Regions from separate parts of the Clostridium sp. CM027 genome, predicted to be linked through region 2. Evidence: riboswitches for the same ligand, from Rfam matches in the RefSeq annotation. Region 2 holds a riboswitch; each other region holds the start of a gene.
What was found. A riboswitch is a leader RNA that binds a small molecule or an ion and turns the genes downstream of it on or off. The one in region 2 is predicted to bind S-adenosylmethionine.

Region 1 (3,280 bases), 670 kb from region 2:
TCACTTGAATCTACTATACCTATTAATGAAAGAGTGCCTACCTTAGGAAGGGTTTTCCCTACACCTTTGCCAGGATGAATTGGATAATTTCTAGCTTGGAGTTCTCCAATATTTGAAATGTCTCCTAAACAAGCATCTACACCTATTATAGTACAATTTGGGTGCAATGCATTTATTTTAGATAATTTACTATCTATGTTTAAGGCATGAATTGGATTATCTATAGTGCCATATACAGGTAATGGAAAGGAACTATTTTTTAAAAGTGTACCAACTAAAGGACCTAGACAATCGCCTATACATCTATCGGTACCTATGCAAACAACTAAAGTATTTTTGTCAATATAGTCTTTTAGAAAATTAGAAAGTGTATAGTATGCTAAAGGATCTTTATAATGGGTTTTAGCTTTACTCAAGAAATATACCTCCTTGTATTGCGCTGGGGAAAAATTATTAGTTTCCTATGAATAATTTATATGAATAAATCCCGTGTATTATTATAATAAAGAATAAAAAAATGATTAATTAAAAAATGATATATAAGTATATTAACTATATGAAGGAAAACCAAATAAAAAATATAATAAATTATTTGTGCAAATAGTAAGTTGTATCAATGCTTAATATTAAGCAAATATGCGAATAGTATAGTTATGGAGAGAAGAAGTCGTTTATTAAAGGATAATAGACTTGAAATTAATTAATTAAAGTTGTATAATAATTCTTGTCGACACGGTAAAACGGTAAAACGGCAAAATGATAAAACATAATATGCTGGCATGGCTCAACGGTAGAGCAGCTGACTTGTAATCAGCAGGTTGTAGGTTCAATTCCTATTGCCAGCTCCATAAGTGGAGGAGTTCCCGAGTGGCCAAAGGGGGCAGACTGTAAATCTGTTACGTAATGTTTCGATGGTTCGAATCCGTCCTCCTCCACCATTTATAATGGTTTACAATAAATTATGGTTTACAATAAATTATGGGAGCATAGCTCAGCTGGGAGAGCATCTGCCTTACAAGCAGAGGGTCACAGGTTCGAACCCTGTTGTTCCCACCATAATAATCTTTTTAAAATAGAATAAAATGCATGCTGGCATGGCTCAACGGTAGAGCAGCTGACTTGTAATCAGCAGGTTGTAGGTTCAATTCCTATTGCCAGCTCCACATATGGAGGAGTTCCCGAGTGGCCAAAGGGGGCAGACTGTAAATCTGTTACGTAATGTTTCGATGGTTCGAATCCGTCCTCCTCCACCAAAAGACATCTATAGATGTCTTTTTTTATTTTTTACAGGGTTTAGATTCTGTTGACACCATAGAATGCATATGGTATTATAATTAAAAGTTAATAATTGATAACTCTTATCAAGAGAGGTGGAGGGAAAAAGGCCCTATGAAACCCGGCAACCGGTGCAATGCACCATGGTGCCAATTCCTGCAGTTATAATCTGCAAGATAAGGGAGATGATTAAATCACCTCTTCTTATATTTGGAAGAGGTTTTATTTTTTTATAGGGAAATTTTAGAGAATAGAAGGGAGAATTATAATGAAAAGATTATTTACATCAGAATCCGTTACAGAAGGACATCCAGACAAAATTTGTGACCAAATTTCAGATGCTGTACTTGATGCTATTTTAGAGCAAGATCCTTATGCTAGGGTTGCTTGTGAAACAGCGGTTACTACAGGAATGGTTTTAGTAATGGGAGAGATAACAACTAGTTGTTATGTAGATGTTCCTAAGGTTGTTAGGAATACCATTGAAGGCATAGGATATACTAGAGCAAAATACGGGTTTGATGCTAGCACATGCGCTGTACTTACGTCTATTAATGAACAATCAACAGATATAGCTATGGGAGTAGATGAGGCATTAGAATCTAAAGCAGGCGAGATTGATAAGGTTGACGCAATAGGTGCTGGTGATCAAGGCATGATGTTTGGATTTGCAACTAATGAGACACCAGAATACATGCCACTACCAATTGCTATGGCTCACAGATTAGCAAGAAAGTTAAGCGAAGTAAGAAAAAATGGCACATTAGATTACTTAAGACCGGACGGAAAGACTCAAGTTACTGTAGAGTATGAAGATAATAAGCCAGTAAGAATAGATACTATTGTTATTTCAACTCAACATGCAGAAGAAGCAACTCATGATCAAATTGAAAATGATTTAAAAGAGCATGTAATAAAACCTGTAGTTCCAAGTGGATTATTAGATGAAAATACTAAATATTATATAAATCCTACAGGCAGATTTGTAATTGGAGGACCGCAAGGAGACTCTGGTTTAACAGGAAGAAAAATAATAGTAGATACTTATGGTGGATATGGAAGACATGGAGGTGGAGCATTCTCAGGAAAGGATGCAACAAAAGTTGATAGATCCGCTGCATATGCTGCAAGATGGGTTGCTAAAAATTTAGTTGCTGCAGGAGTTTCAGATAAATTGGAAATTCAGTTAGCTTATGCTATAGGTGTAGCTAAACCGGTATCTATAGAGGTCGAAACTTTCGGAACAGGAAAAATTGACGATGATAAAATAGTTCAAATAGTTGAAAAAGTATTTGATTTAAGGCCAGCTGTAATTATAAGAGAATTAGAACTAAGAAGACCTGTTTATAAACAAGTAGCTGCCTATGGACATTTTGGAAGAATTGATTTAGATCTTTCATGGGAAAAACTAAACAAGGTTGATGAAATAAAAAAGTACGTATAATATAAAAAAAGGGATAACAATTATTAATTGTTATCCCTTTTTAGTGCATGTGATTATTAAGTAGTATTTTGATAAAACCTAAGATAGGGGTATACTGAACATAAGAGATGTAAAATACATATGATATAATAACATTAATAATAATATTATTGCTAATAATATTATTATTAATGTTATTATATGAATTTATAAATAGGAGAGATTTTATGCCGGAAATACAAGGGATAATCGAAGATGTAGTATTTCATAATGAAGAAAATGGATATATAATTGCTCATTTGAATGATAATAAAAAGCAGATAACTGTGGTAGGCATTGTGCCATATATAAGTGAAGGGCAGAACCTGAAATTAACGGGGGAGTGGGTTACTCATCCTCAATTTGGCAAGCAATTTAGAATAATACAATGTGAGGAAATAATACCTAGTTCACTTGAAGGTATAGAAAAATATTTAGCTTCAGGAGTTATTCAAGGAATTGGACCAATAACTGCTAAAAAAATTGTACAGCACTTTGGTGAAAACACCATGAATATATTAGATAATGAAATTGAAAGATTAA
Region 2 (3,280 bases):
TGAGGCACTGGTGACGCACCTACTTTAATGATTTTTTTCTCAGTTACATCCGCCTCTTTTTTTGCTCCACATCCACTCAGTGTAAAAATCACAACTATTGTTAATAATATGCTTAATATTTTTTTCATTTTTAATTTCCTCCTCTTATTTTTCTTTTAATATTTTTATAATTCAAAACTTATTTAATCATTTTTCTGTACAATATATTTCCTAAGGCTTGAATTACTTGCACAACTGCAATTAATATAATTACAGTGTATATCATGATATCTGACTTAAATCTATAGTAACCATATTTTACGGCTACATCTCCAAGTCCCCCTCCACCAATTGTCCCAGCCATAGCTGAGTAACCTATAATGTTTATTATTGTTAACGTAACTCCAAGAACTATAGACGGCATTGCCTCTTTTAACATAACCTTAAATATAATTTGATAGGTTTTTGCACCAAATGACTTAGCTGCTTCAACAATTCCATAATCCACTTCTAAAAGTGCAGATTCTATTATTCTTGCAGCAAAAGGTGCTGCACCAAGCGTTAGAGGAACTATAGCTGCATTAGTACCTATTGTTGTTCCAACTATAAGCTTAGTTAAAGGGAATATAGATATCATTAGTATAATAAACGGAAAAGACCTAAGTACATTTATTACTAAATTTAAGATTTTATAGATTAAAGTGTTTGGCCTTAGGCCAATAGGTCCAGTTATAATTAATCCTACTGCTGAAATAAACCCTAAAATAACTGTAAAAATCGTGGATAATGTTACCATATATATAGTTTCTTTTAGTGCAGGTAATAAAATATCTTTAAATAGCATTTATACTCTCTCCCTTGTGCTTCTCAAGCTGCACAGAATAATTAATGAGCTCCCACTCTATAGATTTTTCATCTAAATAATTTAATATCTTCTTCTTATTCTCTTTACTTGCATTTATTATGAGACTTCCCATTACGTTATCCCTAAATTTTTCAAGCCTGCCCCATACTATTGAAAAATCAATATTTAACTCCCTGGCAATTGATGTTATAAGGCAACTCTGGGTAATTTCCTTTGTAAAAAATATTTTAATGTTATATCCAGTGCTAGGCAGTAATTCTTCCTCTCCCATAAGTGTTTGCATTTCCTTTGTTGGCCTAATAAATAGTTCATCGGTAATGCCATGGCTTTTAATTTCCCCTCCTTCTAAAAGAATAAATTTATTACAAATTTCTTTGACCACTTCCATCTGATGGGTAACTACAATAATTGTTATATTAAATTTGTTATTGATAGCTCTTAAAAGCTCTAATATAGATTTTGTAGTTTTAGGATCTAGTGCAGAGGTAGCTTCATCACAAAGTAATATTTTCGGATTAAGTGAAAGCGCTCTTGCAATTCCAACTCTTTGCTTCTGCCCTCCGCTAAGTTGTTTTACATTGGTGTTTGCTTTATCCTTAAGTCCTACTAACTCTATTAAGCTATCTACTCTTTTTTTAATAAAATTTTTATCGTTTCCCCATATTTCTAGTGGAAATGCTATGTTTTCAAAAACATTTTTACTGTTAATAAGATTAAAACTTTGAAATATTATGCCTACATTTTTCCTAAACTCGCGAAGTTCTTTCAAACTTAGCTGTTTCACCCCTTTTTCCATTATATTAATGGTACCTGTATCATAGGTTTCAAGCCCATTAAAGCATCTAAGTAAAGTGGATTTACCAGCTCCACTGTGACCAATAACACCATAAATATCACCCTCCTCCACTGTAAATGAAACATCATTTAACACTTTAACCCCTGAAAAACTTTTACTTACACCTCGAACTTTAATCATGATATCCCTTCTCCTTTTCATTTCTTATAATTCATCTTTACCTTTTGATCCTTTCTTTAAACATCACTCTAAAAAAATAGAGCCCAAGAATAAACTTGGGCACTACTTCCAAACTTATTCTTATCTTGCAGCAATGCTGCAGGAATTAACACCATGTATCATAATATGATACTGGTTGTCGGGGTTCATAGGGCCAGTCCCTCCACCTCTCTTGATAAGACACTATTAAATTTTATTTACATCTATTCAAAAAAACAAAAACCTCTTTCATCATTATATAATGATGAAAGAGGTATAAAATTACAAAGACACCTCTCTCATCTTCCGCTAATTTACAATGAAATTAACGCAGGATTTAGCACCTATTCAGACAATACGTCTGATGGTTGCCGAGATGTCATCGGGCCAGTCCCTCTATCTCTCTTGATGAGAATTAACTTATTTATTAAATTAGATTTATAATATCACTATATGAATGCTATGTAAAGAAGTTTTTATATACACCTTCTCCAAACATCATACAACTGTCTAATGATGTTTCATCATAATATATATTTTGTTCATACTTTATATATAACATAAATATTCATGTTACATTATTTATGTTATAATATATTGTAATAATTATATTGTTCTAGGAGGATACATTGTATGGCTAATGTTTGAAATGCCAATAAGAAATAATTAACATCAATAGAAATCACATCATATAACTTGGTGTTATTGACAAAATTGTAAAATAATTGTATTATACACACATAAACTAAGCACTTTTTTAATAGTATAAGAGAGACCCATAAGGTCTCTTTTATGTGACCTAGTATTAGAATTCAGTAATAACAATTGAATATAGGACTAAAAACAGGAAATACTTATGGCGACCAAGTAAGCCCCCCCTTTACAGTATGTATGAAGCGTGGTCATTTAGGGCTAACCCTGGACATTTTTTGTATAATAAAAAAAGGAGGAGATATTAATGGATGATAATAAAAATGTAGAACCCATAAAAACAGCACCGGTTAAAAAGAAACTTTGGAAAAAAATCGTTAAAGGTTTATTGATATTTTCTGCAATAATTTTCGTATCGGCTACGATAACTTTAGGATATGGTTATATTAAATATGGGCCTAAAATAGAGGCAACTATAAAAGATGCTAACAATATAGCACAAACCATAAACGAAACCTCCTTTAATACCCGAAAACCAACACAATTTTTTGATACTAATGGTAAACTATTAAAAGAATTTAAGACCAATACATATTATTACACAAAAGAAGCAGACTTAAATCCCTATGTAGGTAAAGCTGTCACTTCAATAGAAGACCAAAGATTTTATAAACATGGTGGTATAGATTATAAAGGTATAAGGAGAGCTGTCTGGGTATATATAAAATCCAAGGGAGCTATCGTACAAGGTGGTTCAACAATAACGCAACAACTTGCAAGAAATGTATTCC
Region 3 (3,280 bases), 840 kb from region 2:
GATTTTTCTAGAGCTTGCGTCAAATCGTATATAATGTCGTCGATACCCTCAACGCCAATTGAAAGTCTTATCAAATCTGAAGTAACTCCAGCAGATTTTTGCTCCTCTGCATTAAGCTCTGCATGAGTTGTACTTGAGGGGTGAATTACTAGAGATTTTGCATCTGCAACATTTGCAAGCAGCGAAAATAATTCTACATTATTAATAAATTTTTTTCCAGCTTCAAGGCCACCTTTTATTCCAAAAGTGAATATTGATCCTGCTCCTTTTGGTAGGTATTTTTTAGCTAAATCTTTGTATCTGCTCCCCTCAAGTTCAGGATAATTTACCCATGAAACATTTGGATGCTTACTCAAAAATTCAACAACTTTCCTAGCGTTTGTTACATGTCTCTCAACTCTTAACGATAATGATTCCAAACCTTGAAGAAATAAAAATGCACTTTGAGGGCTAAGCGTCGCACCGGTGTTTCTTAAAAGTTGAACTCTAGCTTTTAAAGCAAATGCTGGAGCACCTAAATTAGCATATACTATTCCATTATAGCTTTTATCCGGAGTTGTAAAATCAGGGAATTTACCGCTAGCGGCCCAATCAAATTTACCAGCATCAACTATAATTCCACCAATAGTAGTTCCATGTCCTCCAATGAACTTTGTTGCTGAATGAATAATTACATCTGCACCATACTCAATTGGACGGCAAAGGAAGGGAGTTGCAAAGGTATTGTCAATAATAAGGGGTATTTTATTTTCATGAGCAATATCCGCTACTGCCTCTATATCTAGAACATTTATTTTTGGGTTTCCCATTGTTTCAGCATAAAGTGCTTTTGTTTTATTCGAGATAGCTTTTCTAAAATTTTCAGGATCATCTGGATCAACAAATGTTACGTTAATTCCAAGTTTTCTAAGAGTAACATTAAATAGTTCATAAGTACCACCATATAGAGTGCTTGCAGCTACTATTTCATCGCCTGAATTTGCTACATTAAGTATTGCATAGAATGTTGCAGCTATTCCTGAAGCTGTAGCAAGTCCTGCTACTCCGCCTTCGAGAGCGGCTACTCTTTTTTCAAAAACGTCTGTAGTTGGGTTCATTATTCTTGAATATATATTTCCTTCTTCTTTTAATTGAAATAAATTTGCTGCATGATCTGCATTTTTAAAAACAAAAGATGATGTTTGATAAATTGGGACTGCTCTCGAGCCTGTAGTAGGGTCTGGAACCTGCCCTGCATGTACCTGTAATGTTTCAAAACTTAATTTTCGCTCACTCATATTAATTTCTCCTTTTATAATTATTTTTCAAAAAAAAGCTGCTCTCCTATAAGGAAAGCAGCATGATTAATTTTATTAAACAATAAAATTGTATCATAAAATTTGCTATCGTCCTTATCTTTCAGATTTTACAATCTGATGGAATTGACACCATTGCACTTCTTTTAAAAATGCTGGTTGTCGGGCATCATCGGGCCAGTCCCTCTGCCGCTCTGGATAAGTTATATTTAGTTGTTAGTATTTAGTACATTATTTATTTAGATTTTTGGGGAAGAAAAAAAGCTACTTTCCTATAAGGAAAGTAGCAATAGTTAACTTTAATAAACAATAAAATTGTATCATAAAATTTGCTAACATCCTTATCTTTCAGATTTTACAATCTGCAGGAATTGACACCACTACATTCGAATAAGAATGCTGGTTGTCGGGCTTCATCGGACCAGTTCCTCTGCCACTCTGGATAAGTTGTATTCAGTTATTAGTATTTAGTATATTACTCATAAAAACAATTGTCAATACTTTTTTAAAAGATAAAATTATTTTAATTATGCCCTTTTATAATACTATATGCTGCACTGAACATACCAAATAAAATGCCAACGATAGGGAATATAATCCAATTAATGTGCCATAGATTAAAAACTAATCCACTGACAAGGAAGATACAGATTGCTAATGGCCATACGATAGCAGCAACTGCACCAATAAGTTTATTATCTTCAGTTTTTTCTTTTGAAAAGTCACCAATCTGTAAAAGAATACTAAAACTCTGCTTAATATTTCCAAAATATATAAAGAGGAAAACGGCAATAGCAATCATCACAAGTAAAACAACTACTCCGTAGCTAGATGCATTGTCGCCAAAAGCAGATGATACAAAAAGTGCAACTGGTGATATGACACATATGCACACACCTGTTATTACAGATATCATATGGGTTGATGCAAAAGCATTATTTTTTTGATTTACAATTACTTTTACATGAGGAGGCAAATCAAAACCGCTTTGTAGATACTTGTATTTTTCTAGCTTTATACCGGAATAAATGAATAAAGCTATAGCAGGTACAAGTAGAATAAATAGTGGAATAATACCAAACATATCGCTGAAATTTTTTGAAATACCTTTACCGAGAATGCCATTATCTACGAGAGTGGTAATTAATATTAATATAGCCGTTGCTACAATACATAAAGAAACACCAATACCCAACAATAAGCCAGATCTCTTTTTTTCAGCCATAAAATTATCTGCATCTTCCTGTGTAATGGTTTTAAGTTTAACATCATCTTTCATATGTTCGATGCCGAGTTCATCAATTAATTCGTCAATATTGCCAAATTCTGAAATTACAATACCAATGGCCTCATTTTCTGATTTTCCATCATTCTTATTCTCGTTATATTTTTCTTCCATATTCCATAATAAATCGTTTTTTAATTTGACCGTCTGATTTGTTCTTGGTAGGACTTTAAACATATTATCTAAATAATTTTTTATAGTTTCCATTTTAATCCCTCTCCTTAATAAATTTATTAATAACTTCTTTTGTTAAGCTCCATTCTTCACATTTTTCTTTATAGTAGGTTAAACCTACGGGGGTGATTTTATAATATGTGCGTCTTTTACCAAAGGTTTCGTCTTTATAGAAAGATTCGATATATCCATTCTTCTCAAGACGGTTGAATGCTGAATAGAGTGTGGTCTCTTTCATAACATACTTCTCCTCTGATAATTTTCTGATGTTTTTTGATATTTCATACCCGTAGGATTCGCCATCTTGAAGCATAAAAAGAATAATCGTATCATTATATCCTCGAATTACATCGCTGCTTATCAAATTATATCCTCCTTTAATTTTACTGCATCTGTAGTACCTTGTCTGTCGTAGTAATTTAAGAATAACACAATTACTACGACAGGTAAAGCATTTTTTAAAACTTGCATAGATGTCATATTACAGTAAGTTTTGAAGATGGTACCTTATAGATTATTATGATAA

Region 1: another riboswitch for S-adenosylmethionine. It lies ahead of metK (methionine adenosyltransferase); the one in region 2 lies ahead of KTC92_RS14405 (methionine ABC transporter ATP-binding protein).
Region 3: another riboswitch for S-adenosylmethionine. It lies ahead of KTC92_RS10385 (O-acetylhomoserine aminocarboxypropyltransferase/cysteine synthase family protein); the one in region 2 lies ahead of KTC92_RS14405 (methionine ABC transporter ATP-binding protein).

Annotation. Positions count from the first base shown of each region.
Region 1 is NZ_CP077725.1:2,349,768-2,353,047, reverse strand. It holds gene yyaC (spore protease YyaC) at 1-416, opposite strand, end outside; tRNA gene KTC92_RS11125 (tRNA-Thr) at 774-848, shown strand; tRNA gene KTC92_RS11120 (tRNA-Tyr) at 854-938, shown strand; tRNA gene KTC92_RS11115 (tRNA-Val) at 981-1,056, shown strand; tRNA gene KTC92_RS11110 (tRNA-Thr) at 1,089-1,163, shown strand; tRNA gene KTC92_RS11105 (tRNA-Tyr) at 1,169-1,253, shown strand; SAM riboswitch class I at 1,356-1,458, shown strand; gene metK (methionine adenosyltransferase) at 1,544-2,719, shown strand; gene KTC92_RS11095 (ATP-dependent RecD-like DNA helicase) at 2,926-3,280, shown strand, end outside.
Region 2 is NZ_CP077725.1:3,017,902-3,021,181, reverse strand. It holds gene KTC92_RS14415 (MetQ/NlpA family ABC transporter substrate-binding protein) at 1-128, opposite strand, end outside; gene KTC92_RS14410 (methionine ABC transporter permease) at 179-823, opposite strand; gene KTC92_RS14405 (methionine ABC transporter ATP-binding protein) at 813-1,820, opposite strand; SAM riboswitch class I at 1,938-2,041, opposite strand; SAM riboswitch class I at 2,135-2,253, opposite strand; gene KTC92_RS14400 (transglycosylase domain-containing protein) at 2,797-3,280, shown strand, end outside.
Region 3 is NZ_CP077725.1:2,179,611-2,182,890, reverse strand. It holds gene KTC92_RS10385 (O-acetylhomoserine aminocarboxypropyltransferase/cysteine synthase family protein) at 1-1,277, opposite strand, end outside; SAM riboswitch class I at 1,389-1,500, opposite strand; SAM riboswitch class I at 1,634-1,744, opposite strand; gene KTC92_RS10380 (permease prefix domain 1-containing protein) at 1,819-2,787, opposite strand; gene KTC92_RS10375 (PadR family transcriptional regulator) at 2,789-3,118, opposite strand.